Regions from separate parts of the Citrobacter sp. KH_055_1 genome, predicted to be linked through region 2. Evidence: predicted binding sites of a transcription regulator. Region 2 holds the regulator's gene; each other region holds the start of a gene.
The links. The regulator CRP, encoded in region 2, controls carbon source genes, mostly activating them, when cyclic AMP is high. The targets are predictions, from matches to a motif close to ATGTGANNNNNNTCACAT.
Positions count from the first base shown of each region.

Region 1: the regulator CRP is predicted to act here: its motif matches at 1,688-1,705, upstream of mlc (sugar metabolism global transcriptional regulator Mlc).
Region 3: the regulator CRP is predicted to act here: its motif matches at 2,421-2,438, upstream of AC3ITF_RS06940 (YfcZ/YiiS family protein).
Region 4: the regulator CRP is predicted to act here: its motif matches at 2,164-2,181, upstream of AC3ITF_RS15055 (ABC-F family ATPase).

Region 1 covers NZ_CM174473.1:2,380,802-2,384,348, forward strand. The annotation lists gene bioD (dethiobiotin synthase) at 1-253, opposite strand, end outside; gene mlc (sugar metabolism global transcriptional regulator Mlc) at 379-1,599, opposite strand; gene AC3ITF_RS11075 (LysR family transcriptional regulator) at 1,728-2,627, opposite strand; gene AC3ITF_RS11080 (MFS transporter) at 2,724-3,547, shown strand, end outside.
Region 2 covers NZ_CM174473.1:355,394-358,940, forward strand. The annotation lists gene AC3ITF_RS01685 (YccS/YhfK family putative transporter) at 1-1,116, opposite strand, end outside; gene crp (cAMP-activated global transcriptional regulator CRP) at 1,168-1,800, opposite strand; gene AC3ITF_RS01695 (OsmC family protein) at 2,110-2,514, shown strand; gene AC3ITF_RS01700 (phosphoribulokinase) at 2,587-3,456, opposite strand; gene AC3ITF_RS01705 (YheU family protein) at 3,509-3,547, opposite strand, start outside.
Region 3 covers NZ_CM174473.1:1,489,955-1,493,501, reverse strand. The annotation lists gene fadJ (fatty acid oxidation complex subunit alpha FadJ) at 1-546, opposite strand, end outside; gene fadI (acetyl-CoA C-acyltransferase FadI) at 546-1,856, opposite strand; gene AC3ITF_RS06940 (YfcZ/YiiS family protein) at 2,032-2,316, opposite strand; gene fadL (long-chain fatty acid transporter FadL) at 2,682-3,547, shown strand, end outside.
Region 4 covers NZ_CM174473.1:3,176,293-3,179,839, forward strand. The annotation lists gene AC3ITF_RS15050 (hypothetical protein) at 1-292, opposite strand, end outside; gene AC3ITF_RS15055 (ABC-F family ATPase) at 460-2,052, opposite strand; gene ldtB (L,D-transpeptidase) at 2,278-3,198, shown strand; gene AC3ITF_RS15065 (anion transporter) at 3,289-3,547, opposite strand, start outside.

The sequences.
Region 1 (3,547 bases), 2.0 Mb from region 2:
CCACACTACTTTCGTCTTCGCTCAGCGCAATAGGATTAACCGCCTCGTAAGGCAATTCCAGGGAAGAAACGCTTTGCAGCACTAGCGCATCTTTGTTCCGCAAGCCTTCCGGCGTCTCTTTGCTGCCTTTAGCCACGGGTTTATAACCCGCAACACATTTACCCCCTGACGCTAACGCTTGTAGTAATGCGCGGGAAACCACTGTCTTCCCAACAGAAGTGTCTGTACCTGTAATAAAGAAACGCTTCAGCATCACTAACTCCACCGTTATGCTTTGAAAATATAAGCCAGGAAAATAATACAGTGGAGAAAGTCTAAGGTAAGAGAACCTGAATCAGCTTGAGATAGCGCAATTTTTTGTACAACAGTTAAAAAATGTTAACCCTGTAATAGACGAATCAACAAAGAACCGTTATACATCGCGTCCTTCACGAGTGCGGCCCCCGCCATCGTTCCCTGATTGGTAAACTGTGTGCTCTCAACAACAATGTGCTTACTGTAGGCTGGCAACGCCTGTTGGCGAATACTGTCAGCAATGGTCGGAAACAGAATATCTGCGGCCTTGCTGAGCGGAGAACCGATCAAAATCTTTTGCGGGTTGAATAAATTCACCATGATGGCCAGGATGCGTCCCACATGCGTACCGACGCCGTTAATAATATCTTTCGCCAATAAATCACCCTGCATGGCGGCAAGGCATATTGAATCCACCGTCAACGGTTGGCCATGCAGTGAGGAGCTCATCGACTGCTTCAGACGCACCTGTGCGAGTTCAAGAACGCTGTCTACACTGGCTATCGTTTCCAGACACCCATGATTCCCGCAGTAACAACGCTTGCCATACGGGTCCACCTGCGTATGGCCAATCTCGACCAGACTGCTGCTGCCCGCATGCAGTAAATGGCCGTCGGTGATCACCCCCGCGCCCACGTTGTGGTCAATCACTACCTGAATCACGTCGCGGGCACCGCGCGATGCACCAAAAAGCGCTTCAGCCATGGTCCAGGCGCTGATATCGTGCTGAATGTATACCGGTACCCCGGTATGACTCTCCAGCGCGTCACCCAGTGGCATCTCTTTAACGTCATCGTAAAACGGCATGCGATGAACGATGCCATTCTCGGTATCGATAATGCCCGGCATGGTGATGGCAATGGACGTTAAGCGTTCAAGCTTTTGCTGATGACGAATGAAGAATTGATCGACCTGCGCAATCACGCGATCGAGCAGCGGGATCTCGGAGACCAGCGCCATTTCAAGGCAATCTTCAACCACCAGTTTGCTGCTGAGATCGCGCAGTGCGAGAAAAATTTCGCCACGACTGATACGAATAGATAAGTAGTGCCAGGCTTCCGTCTCGACAACCAGGCCAACGGCCGGACGCCCACGACTCCCGGCTTCTTTGATTTCCAGTTCTTGCACCAAATGTGCTTCGAGCATTTCGCGGACAATCTTGGTAATACTGGCAGGCGCTAATTGCGCCAGGCGAGAGAGATCAATACGCGATACCGGTCCGAGCTGATCTATCAGGCGATAAACCGCGCCCGCATTGGTCTGCTTAATTTGATCGATATGCCCAGGCTGACTATCAGCAACCACCACTTACTCCCTTTATTTTCGCGCTCCGAAATAATCTGTAGGCTATGGTGAAGTACTTCAATGGTTTCCGTCAACTTTTTACTTAGCCGTGTGATTTACCGCACATTTTCACCGGTTTTTAAACTAATTTAAGCACGCTGTACCGCCGCTAAAAGCTGCTGGCGAAAGCGTTGCGCAGCATGGCTTTGCTCGCGATGTTTAGGCCACACCAGCCACATTTCAGATACAGCATCCTCTTCTGCTATCGGTACCCAACACATTTCATACAGCTGTACCCGTTTAAAGGAGGCTGGCAGAATAGACACCCCCAACCCCGCCGCCACCAGGCCGATAATGGTCATCGCCTCCCCGACCTCCTGAGTTATAGTCGGCTTCAGGTCGTAGCGACGCATCAGGCCAAGAATATCGTCATACAATCCGGTCCCCACGTGCGGGTCAAAAAAGACAAACGGCTCGCGGGAAAGTTCCGCCAGAGTAACAACCGGCTTTTGTGCCAATGGATGCGCTCGCGGGATCATCGCCATCAGCGGTTCGTGCAGGATAACCTCCCGGTGCAGAGTGTCAGGCAGTTGCGTATTGCGCAGCAGTCCCATATCCAGCGTCCCTTCGCTTAATGGGGCAATTTGCTCGCGGGTGTTCATTTCACGGGTTTGCATATGCACATCGGGGTAAGCCTGGCGAAAAAAGGACAGCGTATCTGACACCGCCTTAATAAACGGTGCTGAGGAGGTAAATCCGATACGCAACTCACCCGCTTCGCCCAAATGCAGACGTTCAGCTCTTGCTGCGGCTTCATTCACCAGCCCGAGGATCTGCCGACTGTCGGCCAGAAACTGCCTGCCTGCGGCGGTCAGCGCCACGCTGCGGTTGGTTCGCGCCAGCAATCTGGCACCCACCTGCTGCTCGAGGATTTGGATCTGTTGGCTCAACGGAGGTTGGGAAATGTTCAGCCGCGCCGCCGCACGGCCAAAATGGAGTTCTTCCGCAACCGCCACAAAGTAGCGCAGGTGACGCAGTTCAATATTCATATTTTTAAAATATTATTTGAGATTATTAATATATTAGACAGAATATTGTGATTTTCATACTCTAAAGACTAGTCCTGTATACCCAATGGATTTCATGTGAGCCGTACAACTACTGTCGATACTGCCCCGACAAGCGATGTTGATGAACAGATTATCTCCCCGCCAGATGCGTTTATAAAACGCGGCACCGCCTCTTTTATGCGCGTCACGCTGGCTCTGTTTTCCGCCGGGCTGGCGACATTTGCCCTGCTGTATTGTGTACAACCGATCCTGCCGGTACTGTCCCATGAGTTTGGCGTATCGCCTGCCAGCAGCAGTATTTCACTGTCTATCTCCACCGCCATGCTGGCAATCGGTCTCCTGTTTACCGGCCCGCTTTCCGACGCCATTGGCCGCAAGCCGGTAATGGTCACCGCGCTCCTGCTGGCTTCCTGCTGCACCTTACTTTCAACGATGATGACCAGCTGGCACGGTATCCTGATCATGCGTGCATTGATTGGCCTGTCATTAAGCGGGGTCGCCGCGGTAGGTATGACCTATCTCAGCGAGGAGATCCACCCTAGCTTTGTCGCCTTTTCGATGGGGCTGTATATCAGCGGTAACTCGATTGGCGGCATGAGTGGCCGGTTGATCAGCGGAGTATTTACCGACTTTTTTAACTGGCGTATTGCGCTGGCGGCTATCGGCTGTTTTGCGCTGGCCTCCGCGCTGATGTTCTGGAAAATCTTACCCGAATCGCGCCACTTCAGACCGACGTCACTGCGGCCTAAGTCATTGTTTATTAATTTCCGCCTGCACTGGCGTGACCCCGGATTGCCGCTACTTTTCGTGGTCGGATTCTTATTGATGGGGTCGTTTGTCACGCTGTTTAACTACATCGGCTACCGCCTGATGCTGTCGCCCTGGGAACTCAGTCAGGC
Region 2 (3,547 bases):
GACGCTGATACGCCCGGCATTACGCAACGCGGGAGATTTCAGCGACAGATAGTTTTTCAGGGCCGGGAGTAACGGCAGGCGGCGCTGTTTGTCGGCCATTAAATCTCGGGCATACAGCGGACGCTGGGTGCGTAGCACGCGGGCAATGCGGCTAAAGTGCCAGTAGCAAAACTGCCCGACCGGGTTTTCCGGGTGCTGGTTGGCAATTTTCTCCAGCGTGCCAATCTGTTTTTCCATCGAAAAGCGTGTTGGTAAGCGGTGATACAGAATGTCATCTGCCAGTACGCGTAACCGGTCGGCGACGGTGCGCGCATTCCAGCGAATCACCTGTTCTGCATGACTGCGTTCGACCAGCTTCTGCACCTCTTCTGGTTGATGCAGGCTGACGGAAATATGCTCCTGCAAATCCAGCGCCTCCTGAAAGGCCCGTAGCAGGCGTTTGTACTCGTTGTTGTGATGCGCCGACAGCATATGCATTTGCTGATAGCACTGGGTGATCAGATCCACCGCTTTTTGCTGGCGAACCAGCAGCGGGGGCAGCGCTTTTTCGGGATCGACGTGCTGGGTTAGCAGGCTGTATTTCGCTTCACAGTAATCGGCCAGTTCGCGATATAACAGGCTGAGCGATTCGCGCAGCGGCTGCTCACGCCACAGCCAGAACCAGAACCAGTTGAACGCGCCGTACCACAAAGTTCCCAGCGCATAGATCAGCAGCGGTTCCCAGACCGGCATGTTGCCAGCCAGGCTTAGCGTGAAAATTGCCGCAATCAGTGAGGCGGGCAGCAGTCGTGCATGCAGCGGGCTTAACTCGGCGGTCACGCCGAGAACCAGCGTCAGGCCGGTAAGGATCAGCGGGAGCGCAATGCTTTCTGCCAGCAATAGCTGCATGATCAGGCTACATCCGGCAAACAGTGACGCGCCAATAACTAAGCGTTTAAAAAATCGCTTATGCGGGGTATCAAGACCGGCAATGTTGCAGCAGGCGGGGACGAGGGAGAATAGCAGTCCCAGATGAAGCTGACCGATGATAAGACCGACAGCCACGGGTAAACACAGCACCAGCGTTTGTCGTAGTGCGTAGTTGATCTCGGGGTGATAAATCAGTCTTCGCCACATCGGTGCAAACAAAAATGGCGCATTACCAGGTAACGCGCCATTTCGACGAGGTTAACGCGTGCCGTAGACGACGATGGTCTTACCGTGCGCGGAGATCAGGTTCTGATCTTCCAGCATTTTCAGGATACGACCAACGGTTTCACGGGAGCAGCCAACGATCTGGCCAATTTCCTGACGGGTGATTTTGATCTGCATGCCGTCCGGGTGGGTCATCGCGTCAGGTTGTTTCGCCAGGTTCAACAGGGTCTGGGCGATACGACCGGTGACATCCAGGAAGGCCAGGTTGCCTACTTTTTCGGACGTTACCTGCAGGCGACGAGCCATCTGAGAAGACAGGCGCATCAGAATATCCGGGTTAACCTGGATTAATTGACGAAATTTTTTGTATGAAATTTCAGCAACTTCACATGCGGTTTTGGCACGTACCCAGGCGCTACGTTCCTGGCCTTCTTCAAACAGGCCTAATTCACCAATGAAATCGCCCTGATTCAGATAAGAGAGGATCATTTCTTTCCCTTCTTCATCTTTGATCAGCACTGCCACTGAGCCTTTAACGATGTAATACAACGTTTCCGCTTTTTCACCCTGGTGAATCAGCGTGCTCTTCGATGGGTACTTATGAATATGGCAATGAGACAAGAACCATTCGAGAGTCGGGTCTGTTTGCGGTTTGCCAAGCACCATGCGCGGTTATCCTCTGTTATAAGCTGTCTCCAGAGTCAGAACACGACGCTGCCTCTGGGGTTGCAAAAATATGCTTCCCGCTACCTGGGAAAGGGGCTGCTAAAAAGTGAACTGCAGCCTGTAATGTGATGTCCTCTGCATACATGCAGTACGTCAATGTATTACTGTAGCATCCTGACTGTTTTAGCATAGCTTTCGCCGTGTGTCTCCTGGTGTCTCGCTTCAGCATGACTCAGGTCGCCTTCCGTTGCGAGAATTGTTATGTACGCGTAATCTGTCAGGAAAATTGAAACATTGGAGTTACGAAATATGCAAGCGCGTGTAAAGTGGGTTGAGGGGTTAACCTTCCTCGGTGAGTCCGCCTCAGGCCACCAAATCTTGATGGACGGTAACTCCGGTGATAAAGCGCCGAGCCCGATGGAAATGGTACTCATGGCTGCGGGTGGCTGTAGCGCCATTGATGTGGTGTCGATCCTGCAAAAGGGTCGTCAGGATGTGACCAACTGCGAAGTGAAGCTCACTTCCGAGCGTCGTGAAGAAGCGCCGCGTCTGTTTACCCATATTAATCTGCATTTCATCGTTACCGGCAACGATCTGAAAGACGCTTCGGTGTCTCGCGCCGTCGATCTCTCCGCGGAAAAATACTGCTCCGTGGCGCTGATGCTGGAAAAAGCGGTGAATATTACCCATTCCTATGAAGTGATTGCCGCGTAATCCCTGATGCCGGATGGATGATGTTGATTTGTAGGCCCGATAAGCGTAACGCCATCGGGCACTTCCCACGCTTTACTCGATTTTTTTGCCTTCCATCAGTCGCTGGACCAGCGGCAGCATAATCAATTCCATCGCCAGCCCCATCTTGCCGCCCGGCACCACTAATGTATTGATATGGGAAATGAATGAGCCCTGCAGCATCGCCAGCAGCCACGGGAAGTCGATGCCTTCCAGATTACGAAAATGAATCACTACAAAGCTTTCATCCAGTGACGGAATGCTTTTGGCGGCAAAAGGATTGGAGGTGTCGACGGTCGGTACACGCTGGAAGTTAATATGCGTACGGGAAAACTGCGGGGTGATGTAATTAATGTAGTCGTCCATTGAACGTACCACCGAATCCATTACCGCCTCGCGGGAGTGACCGCGCTCGCTGGTGTCGCGGGTCAGCTTCTGGATCCACTCCAGATTGACGATCGGTACCACGCCGACCAGCAGATCAACATGCCGCGCCACGTTTTGCTGCGGCGTCACCACGCCACCGTGCAGGCCTTCATAGAATAAGACGTCTGTGGGTTCAGGCAGCGGCTGCCACGGGGTAAACGTTCCCGGAACCTGATTCCACGGTACGGCTTCATCGTAGGTGTGCAGATATTTTCGTGACTGGCCTTTGCCGGTCTGGCCGTATTCGCTGAAGGTTTGTTCCAGCAGGCCGAAGTCGTTGGCTTCGGGGCCGAAGTAACTGATGTGTCGCCCGGCGTCGCGCGCTTTGCGGATCGCCATGTCCATCTCCGGACGGGTATAGCGGTGAAAACTGTCGCCTTCCACCTCGGCGGCGCGCAGATTTAACTGGGCGAAAATTTTACGAAACGCGAGGCTGGTGGTGGTGGTCCCCGCGCCGCTGGATCCTGTTACCGCAATCACCGGATGTTTGGCAGACATAATAACTCCATGGATAGGTTAGTTTTTATTATAGTCAGCCGCCGGCTGCGGGTTATTCGCGAAACTGTTTTCGCGGCATAATGTTGACCGT
Region 3 (3,547 bases), 1.1 Mb from region 2:
CACTTTCAGCGCCTGTTTAGCGCGTAGTTGTTTGCCGGTCAGGATCATGTCCAGCGCAGTGCTAACGCCAATCAGACGGGGCAACCGCTGCGTGCCGCCAGAGCCGGGTAACAGACCAAGCTGTACTTCCGGCAGGCCCAGCACGGTTTTAACGTCATCAGTACAAATACGGCTATGACACGCCAGCGCCATCTCCAGACCGCCGCCCAGACAGGCACCGTGAATGGCAGCGATAACCGGGATCGGCAACGCATTAATTTCCGCCATCATCTGTTGCCCCTGACGAGCCAGGGTTTCGGCTTCCTGCGCACTGCGGCAGTTGCCGATCATATTGATATCCGCCCCGGCGATGAAATTATCCGGCTTCGCCGAAATAAACACCACGCCACGCAGATCTTTGTTATCGCGAATTTGTTTCAAAATAGCCCGCACCTGAGAAGCAAACTCTGCTTTCAGGGTATTCATTTTCTCTCCGGGCACATTAATGGAGACCACCGCCACGTTATCCAGACGCACGTGTAGCGTAAAAGCCGATGCCATTTCCATTATTCCGCCTCCAGAACCATTGCCGCACCCAGACCACCCGCCGCACACGCGGTGACCAAACCAAACCCACCACCACGACGCCGTAATTCATGCAGCGTTTGGGTGATCATGCGCGCGCCGGTCGCGGCGAAAGGGTGTCCGTAGGCAATCGAACCGCCCAGCACGTTAAATTTGCTGTCATCCACTTCGCCAGTGGCATGTGCCCTACCCAGAACGTCACGAGCAAAACGTTCGCTGCCAAGCAGTTGAATATTCGCCAGCGTCTGCGCGGCAAAGGCTTCATGCATATCAATCAGCGTGAGGTCGGCCAGAGTCAGGCCCGCGCGCTCCAGAGCCAGCGGCGTCGACCACGCCGGGCCCAGCAGCATATCCTGCCAGACGTCGATGGCAGTAAACGCAAAACTGCGTAGATAGCCCAGCGGCACCAGTCCCAGCTCTTTCGCACGGGACTCCGTCATCAAAACCACCGCAGCGGCGCCGTCGGTCAACGGTGTACTGTTTGCCGCCGTGACGGTGCCGTGTTTACGGTCAAACGCCGGGCGCAGTTTGGCGTAATCCGCCAGCGTAGAGTTTCCGCGAATATTGTTATCTTCTGAGAAGGGATCTTTAAACGGCGGAGCATAGGTGGTCATCACCTCGTCTGCCAGTTTGCCTTCGGCCCAGGCCTGAGCGGCTCGCTGATGCGAACGGTACGCCAGAGCATCCTGCTGCTCACGCGTGATGCCGTAGGTTTTCGCCATTTGCTCTGCCGTATCCCCCATACGTAAGCCGGTGGAATACTCAGCAACTGCAGGTGGGACCGGCATCAGGTCGCGCAAACGCAGTCGGGAAAAAAGCTTCAGCCGCTGACCGGTGGTGCGGGCTTTATTGACGTCCACCAACACCCGCGCCAACTTTTTGCTGACGCCAATTGGCAGCACGGAAGAGGAGTCAGCCCCGCCAGCAATACCCGCACGGATGGTTCCTGCCATCAGGCTTTCCGCGACATTCGCCACCGCCTGAAAACTGGTGGCGCAGGCTCTGCTCACGCTGTAGGCATCGGTATGTACGTTCATCCCGGTGCCCAGCACAATTTCACGGGCGATATTGGGCGCTTCCGGCATTTGCACAACCTGGCCAAAAACCAGTTGTTCAATGGCATCGGCAGGAATTTCACTGCGCGCCAGCAACTCACCGACGACCATTTTTCCCAAATCAACGGCGGGAATGCCATGAAACGCGGTTGCCTGACGGGCAAAAGGCGTACGCAATCCGCTCACAATGGCGATGCGATCGCCCTGACGGGTAACCAGCGGTAAAGCCTGACTCATAACACTCCCCTGTTAAAAATAAAATAAGTGGTCTGACCTGATCACAGTCTTAACCAATTTTTTACATTTAGCCAAGTGGAGAGAAATGAAAGTGGGAGCTATGGCACAGTGAATAATCACTGCTTGTTACGAAAATGCCCTTGTCAGAAGGTGGCAAGGGCACTGAAAGAAGGGATTAACGCAGACCCAGCTGGAAGATCAGGGTTTCGGCTTCACAGGCGAAAACAAAATCGATATCCAGACGAACACCCTCAGCTTCTTCAGTAAAGGTCGGGGTGATTTGGCAAGGCTCAGATTCTACGCCACGCGCCTTCTCGGTGAGAGCAGCCAGCGTTTCTTCTGCCTGTGCGCGAGTCGCGAACACACGGCTGTATGACGCGGTGCAATCGGTGTTGTCCATGATGGTACCAACATCCATACAGCAGCAAACCGGGGTTTCATCAGCACTGCATTTACTCATTGTAGATTTCCTCTGTATTCGCACCAAGGGTGCCAGATAAACGTTGGGGATATTTTACGCTCCCATTATCCTCCTCTCCAGTCGTTAATTGTGCGAAATGCGATAAGCGACCGAAATCACACTTAAAAATGATCCAAAACAAAAATCGCCCGAACAGGTGAGTGCGCATCCCCGCAATTTTGCCAGCTGGATCGCGTTTTTAAGATCATATTTGAAAAAACTTATAAACATACTTGCAACATTCTATCTGGTCGGACCTATACTCTCGCCACTGGTCTGATTTCTATGTGGTACCTCAGACCCTACACTTCGCGCTCCTGTTACGGCATGTAACATTGTTTGTATAAAAATAAATCGATGAGGTTATGGTCATGAGCCAGAAAACCCTGTTTACAAAGTCTGCTCTCGCAGTCGCAGTGGCAATTATTTCCACACAGGCCTGGTCTGCAGGCTTTCAGTTAAACGAATTTTCTTCCTCTGGCCTTGGCCGGGCATATTCGGGTGAAGGCGCTATCGCAGACGACGCAGGTAACGCCAGCCGCAACCCGGCACTGATCATGATGTTCGATCGCCCTACTTTCTCAGCAGGTGCGGTGTATATCGATCCAGATGTTAATATCTCCGGTAAATCGCCATACACCGGGCGCAGCACCAATGCGGACAACATCGCCCCGACGGCATGGGTTCCGAATGCGCACTTCGTGATGCCTATTAACGAGCAGTTTGGCTGGGGCGCGTCTGTCACCTCTAACTATGGTCTGGCGACCGAATTTAACGACAGCTACATTGTCGGTGAATACGGCGGCAAGACCGACCTTAAAACGGTCAACCTTAACCTCAGCGGCGCCTATCGCCTGAATGATAGCTGGAGCTTCGGCCTTGGTTTTAACGCCGTTTATGCTGACGCCAAAATTGAACGTTATTCCGGTGAAATGACCGCAGCATTACCGAAGGTCAGCCCTAAAATTGCAAGCATGGAAGGTGATGAATGGGGTTACGGCTGGAACGCGGGTATTTTGTATGAGCTGGATAAAGATAACCGCTGGGGCTTAACCTATCGTTCAGAAGTTAAAATCGATTTCGACGGTGATTATAAGAGCGGCATCAGAAGCCAGGCCAACGGCTTACCGGGTGCTGGCGTGACGTTCCCATGGGGTACAACCAACACGACCGTTCCGGGCGCATTGACGCTTAACCTGCCGGAAATGTGGGAACTGTCTGGCTATAACCG
Region 4 (3,547 bases), 1.9 Mb from region 2:
GGACAGATTTGCTCAATCTGAACCCACCCAAATCTGCATCCCACTCAACATCGGTAGTTTTTTCCCGATAGCTAATCTGATTTTTACTTTCATTGAAAAACAGTCTTAGCTCATATTGTTTTTGCAATCCGTATTGACTGAAATAATCTTTCCACTCAGCATCTACGATATTCCAGGATGCAACGATATCATCGCCATCTTCACATAAAATGAAAGGATGCTCGTTGTTGTTGTTTAAACTCAGTAATTTTAATTTAAGATTGGCTAAAGAAAGCGGTTCCATCTGACTCATTTCCTTACCTTGTGTAGGTAGTTATGGAAAGTATCTTAGCCACAATTGTGGCTAAGATTAATCAGCAGAACTTTTTTTCAGAAAAGTGCGGGGATGGAATTATAAGTAAGTGACCGGGGTGAACAGGTGCAGCCAACACACCTGTAACACGAAAGACGACGGAATAATTATTCGACGCCTTTGCTACGCAGATAGTCTTCGTAGTTACCGGTGAAGTCGATTACGCGTTCCGGCGTAATCTCAATCACGCGGGTGGCCAGCGAGCTGACGAATTCGCGGTCGTGAGAAACAAAGATCAGCGTGCCCTGATACATTTCCAGCGCCATGTTCAGCGATTCGATAGATTCCATATCCAGGTGGTTGGTAGGTTCATCCATCACCAGAATATTCGGTTTCTGCATCATCAGCTTACCAAACAGCATGCGCCCTTTTTCACCACCGGACAGCACTTTAGCAGGCTTTTTGATATCGTCTTGGCTGAACAGCAGACGGCCAAGGAAGCTGCGAACAACCTGCTCGTCATCGCCTTCTTGTTTCCACTGGCTCATCCATTCGAAAACGGTCATATCGTTTTCGAACTCATATTCGTGATCCTGCGCGTAGTAGCCGATTTGCGCATTCTCAGACCACTTAACGGTACCATTATCCGGCGCCATGTCGCCGACCAGCACTTTCAGCATGGTCGATTTACCCACGCCATTAGCCCCGATGATGGCAACCTTCTCGCCCACTTCCAACAGCAGATTGAAGTTTTTAAACAGCGGGCCGTTATCAAAACCTTTGGTCAGTGCTTCGACTTCCAGCGCGTTACGGAACAGTTTCTTATCCTGTTCGAAACGGATGAACGGGTTCTGACGGCTGGATGCTTTCACTTCGTCGAGCTTGATTTTATCAATCTGACGCGCACGAGAAGTCGCCTGACGAGATTTCGAGGCGTTGGCGCTAAAGCGGCTGACGAAGGATTGCAGATCGGCAATTTGCGCTTTTTTCTTGGCGTTATCGGCCAACAGACGCTCACGTGCCTGGGTTGCTGCCGTCATGTATTCATCATAGTTACCCGGATAAACACGCAGCTCACCGTAGTCCAGATCCGCCATATGCGTACAGACCATGTTCAGGAAGTGACGGTCGTGCGAAATGATGATCATGGTGCTGTCACGCTCGTTCAGCGTCTGCTCCAGCCAACGAATGGTATCAATGTCCAGGTTGTTGGTCGGTTCATCGAGCAGCAGGATGTCCGGGTTAGAGAACAGCGCCTGCGCCAGCAGCACACGCAGCTTCCAGCCTGGTGCCACTTCGCTCATCGGACCGTAATGTTGTTCTACCGGAATACCGACGCCCAGCAGCAGTTCACCGGCGCGGGACTCCGCCGAATAGCCGTCCATCTCGCCGTATTTAACTTCAAGATCGGCAACTTTGTAGCCGTCTTCTTCGCTCATTTCCGGCAGCGCATAGATACGGTCACGTTCCTGTTTCACTTCCCACAGTTCAGCGTGACCCATAATAACGGTGTCCAGAACGGTGAACTCTTCAAAAGCGAACTGATCCTGACGCAGCTTACCAATGCGTTCGTTCGGATCGAGGGAAACGTTACCCAGCGTCGGTTCGAGGTCGCCGCCGAGAATTTTCATAAAAGTGGATTTACCGCTACCGTTGGCGCCAATCAGGCCGTAACGGTTGCCGCCGCCAAATTTGACGGAAATATTTTCAAACAGCGGCTTACTGCCGAACTGCATGGTGACGTTGCTGGAAACTAACACTGGCGTATCCTGAAAGAAGAAATATGTGACGAACCGCTTATTATGCCATAAGTCTGGAATAAGATCGCGCCTCTCGTGCGTGAGGGTTAAAGTGAAAGCAAAGGGAAAAAAATGTGATTTAGTACACATCCGAATTCCTTGTTGCTCCGAATGCACATATAATGCGTGCCCAACACTACATAAATCTCAACCCACTAGCCTGCTTGGCTTCAGAATCTCGCAAAAATGAATATGAAATTGACAACGCTTTTCGCGGCGGCGCTCGCAGTAGTTGGTTTTTGTAACACTGCCTCAGCCGTCACGTACCCGCTGCCTACCGATGGTAGCCGTTTGATTGGCCAGAACCAGGTCATCACCATTCCTGAAGGCAACACCCAACCGCTGGAGTACTATGCGGCTGAATACCAGATGGGTCTGTCCAACATGCTGGAAGCCAACCCGGGCGTGGATACCTTCCTGCCGAAGGGCGGCACCGTGCTGAACATTCCTCAGCAGCTGATCCTGCCGGATACCGTGCATGAAGGTATTGTTATCAACAGCGCTGAAATGCGTCTGTACTACTACCCGAAAGGCACCAACACCGTGATCGTTTTACCGATTGGTATCGGCCAGTTAGGTAAAGACACGCCGGTTAACTGGACCACCAAAGTTGAACGTAAGAAAGCCGGTCCGACCTGGACGCCAACCGCCAAGATGCACGCAGAATACCGCGCTGCGGGCGAACCGCTGCCAGCCGTTGTTCCGGCCGGTCCGGATAACCCGATGGGTCTGTACGCACTGTATATCGGTCGCCTGTATGCCATCCACGGGACCAACGCGAACTTCGGTGTTGGCTTACGCGTCAGCCACGGCTGCGTGCGTCTGCGTAATGAAGATATCAAGTTCCTGTTTGAAAACGTTCCAGTCGGCACGCGCGTCCAGTTTATCGATGAACCGGTAAAAGCGACGACCGAGCCAGACGGCAGTCGCTACATTGAGGTGCATAACCCACTGTCTACTACCGAAGAACAGTTCGAAGGCGGGGAAATCGTACCGATTACGTTGACCAAGAGCATTAAGAGCATCACCGCTCAGCCGGATGTCGACCAAGCCGTCGTTGAGCAGGCAGTCCAGAACCGTTCTGGTATGCCGGTTCGTCTGAACTAAGCATCAAAAAATGCCGGATGCCGGCTGTCGCCTTATCGGGCCTACAGATTAAGTAGGCCCGATAAGCGCTAGCGCCATCCGGCATAATCCTCACATCATCTGCAGCAAACCATATCCCACCAGCGCCGCCCAGATCAGCATCGGCACAGAATACCAATGAAAACGCCACCAGATACGTCGATCGTTTGCCATACGTAAGGCAATAAGGTTCGCCAGCGATCCCGGTAACAGTCCAAAACCACCAATATTGACCGCCCAAGCCAGCAATACCGTTGGCGGGACGTAGTTCAGCAGCAAAATAGTGCTGGGCACATTACTGATAAATTGCGACAGGCCGATTGCCGTCAAC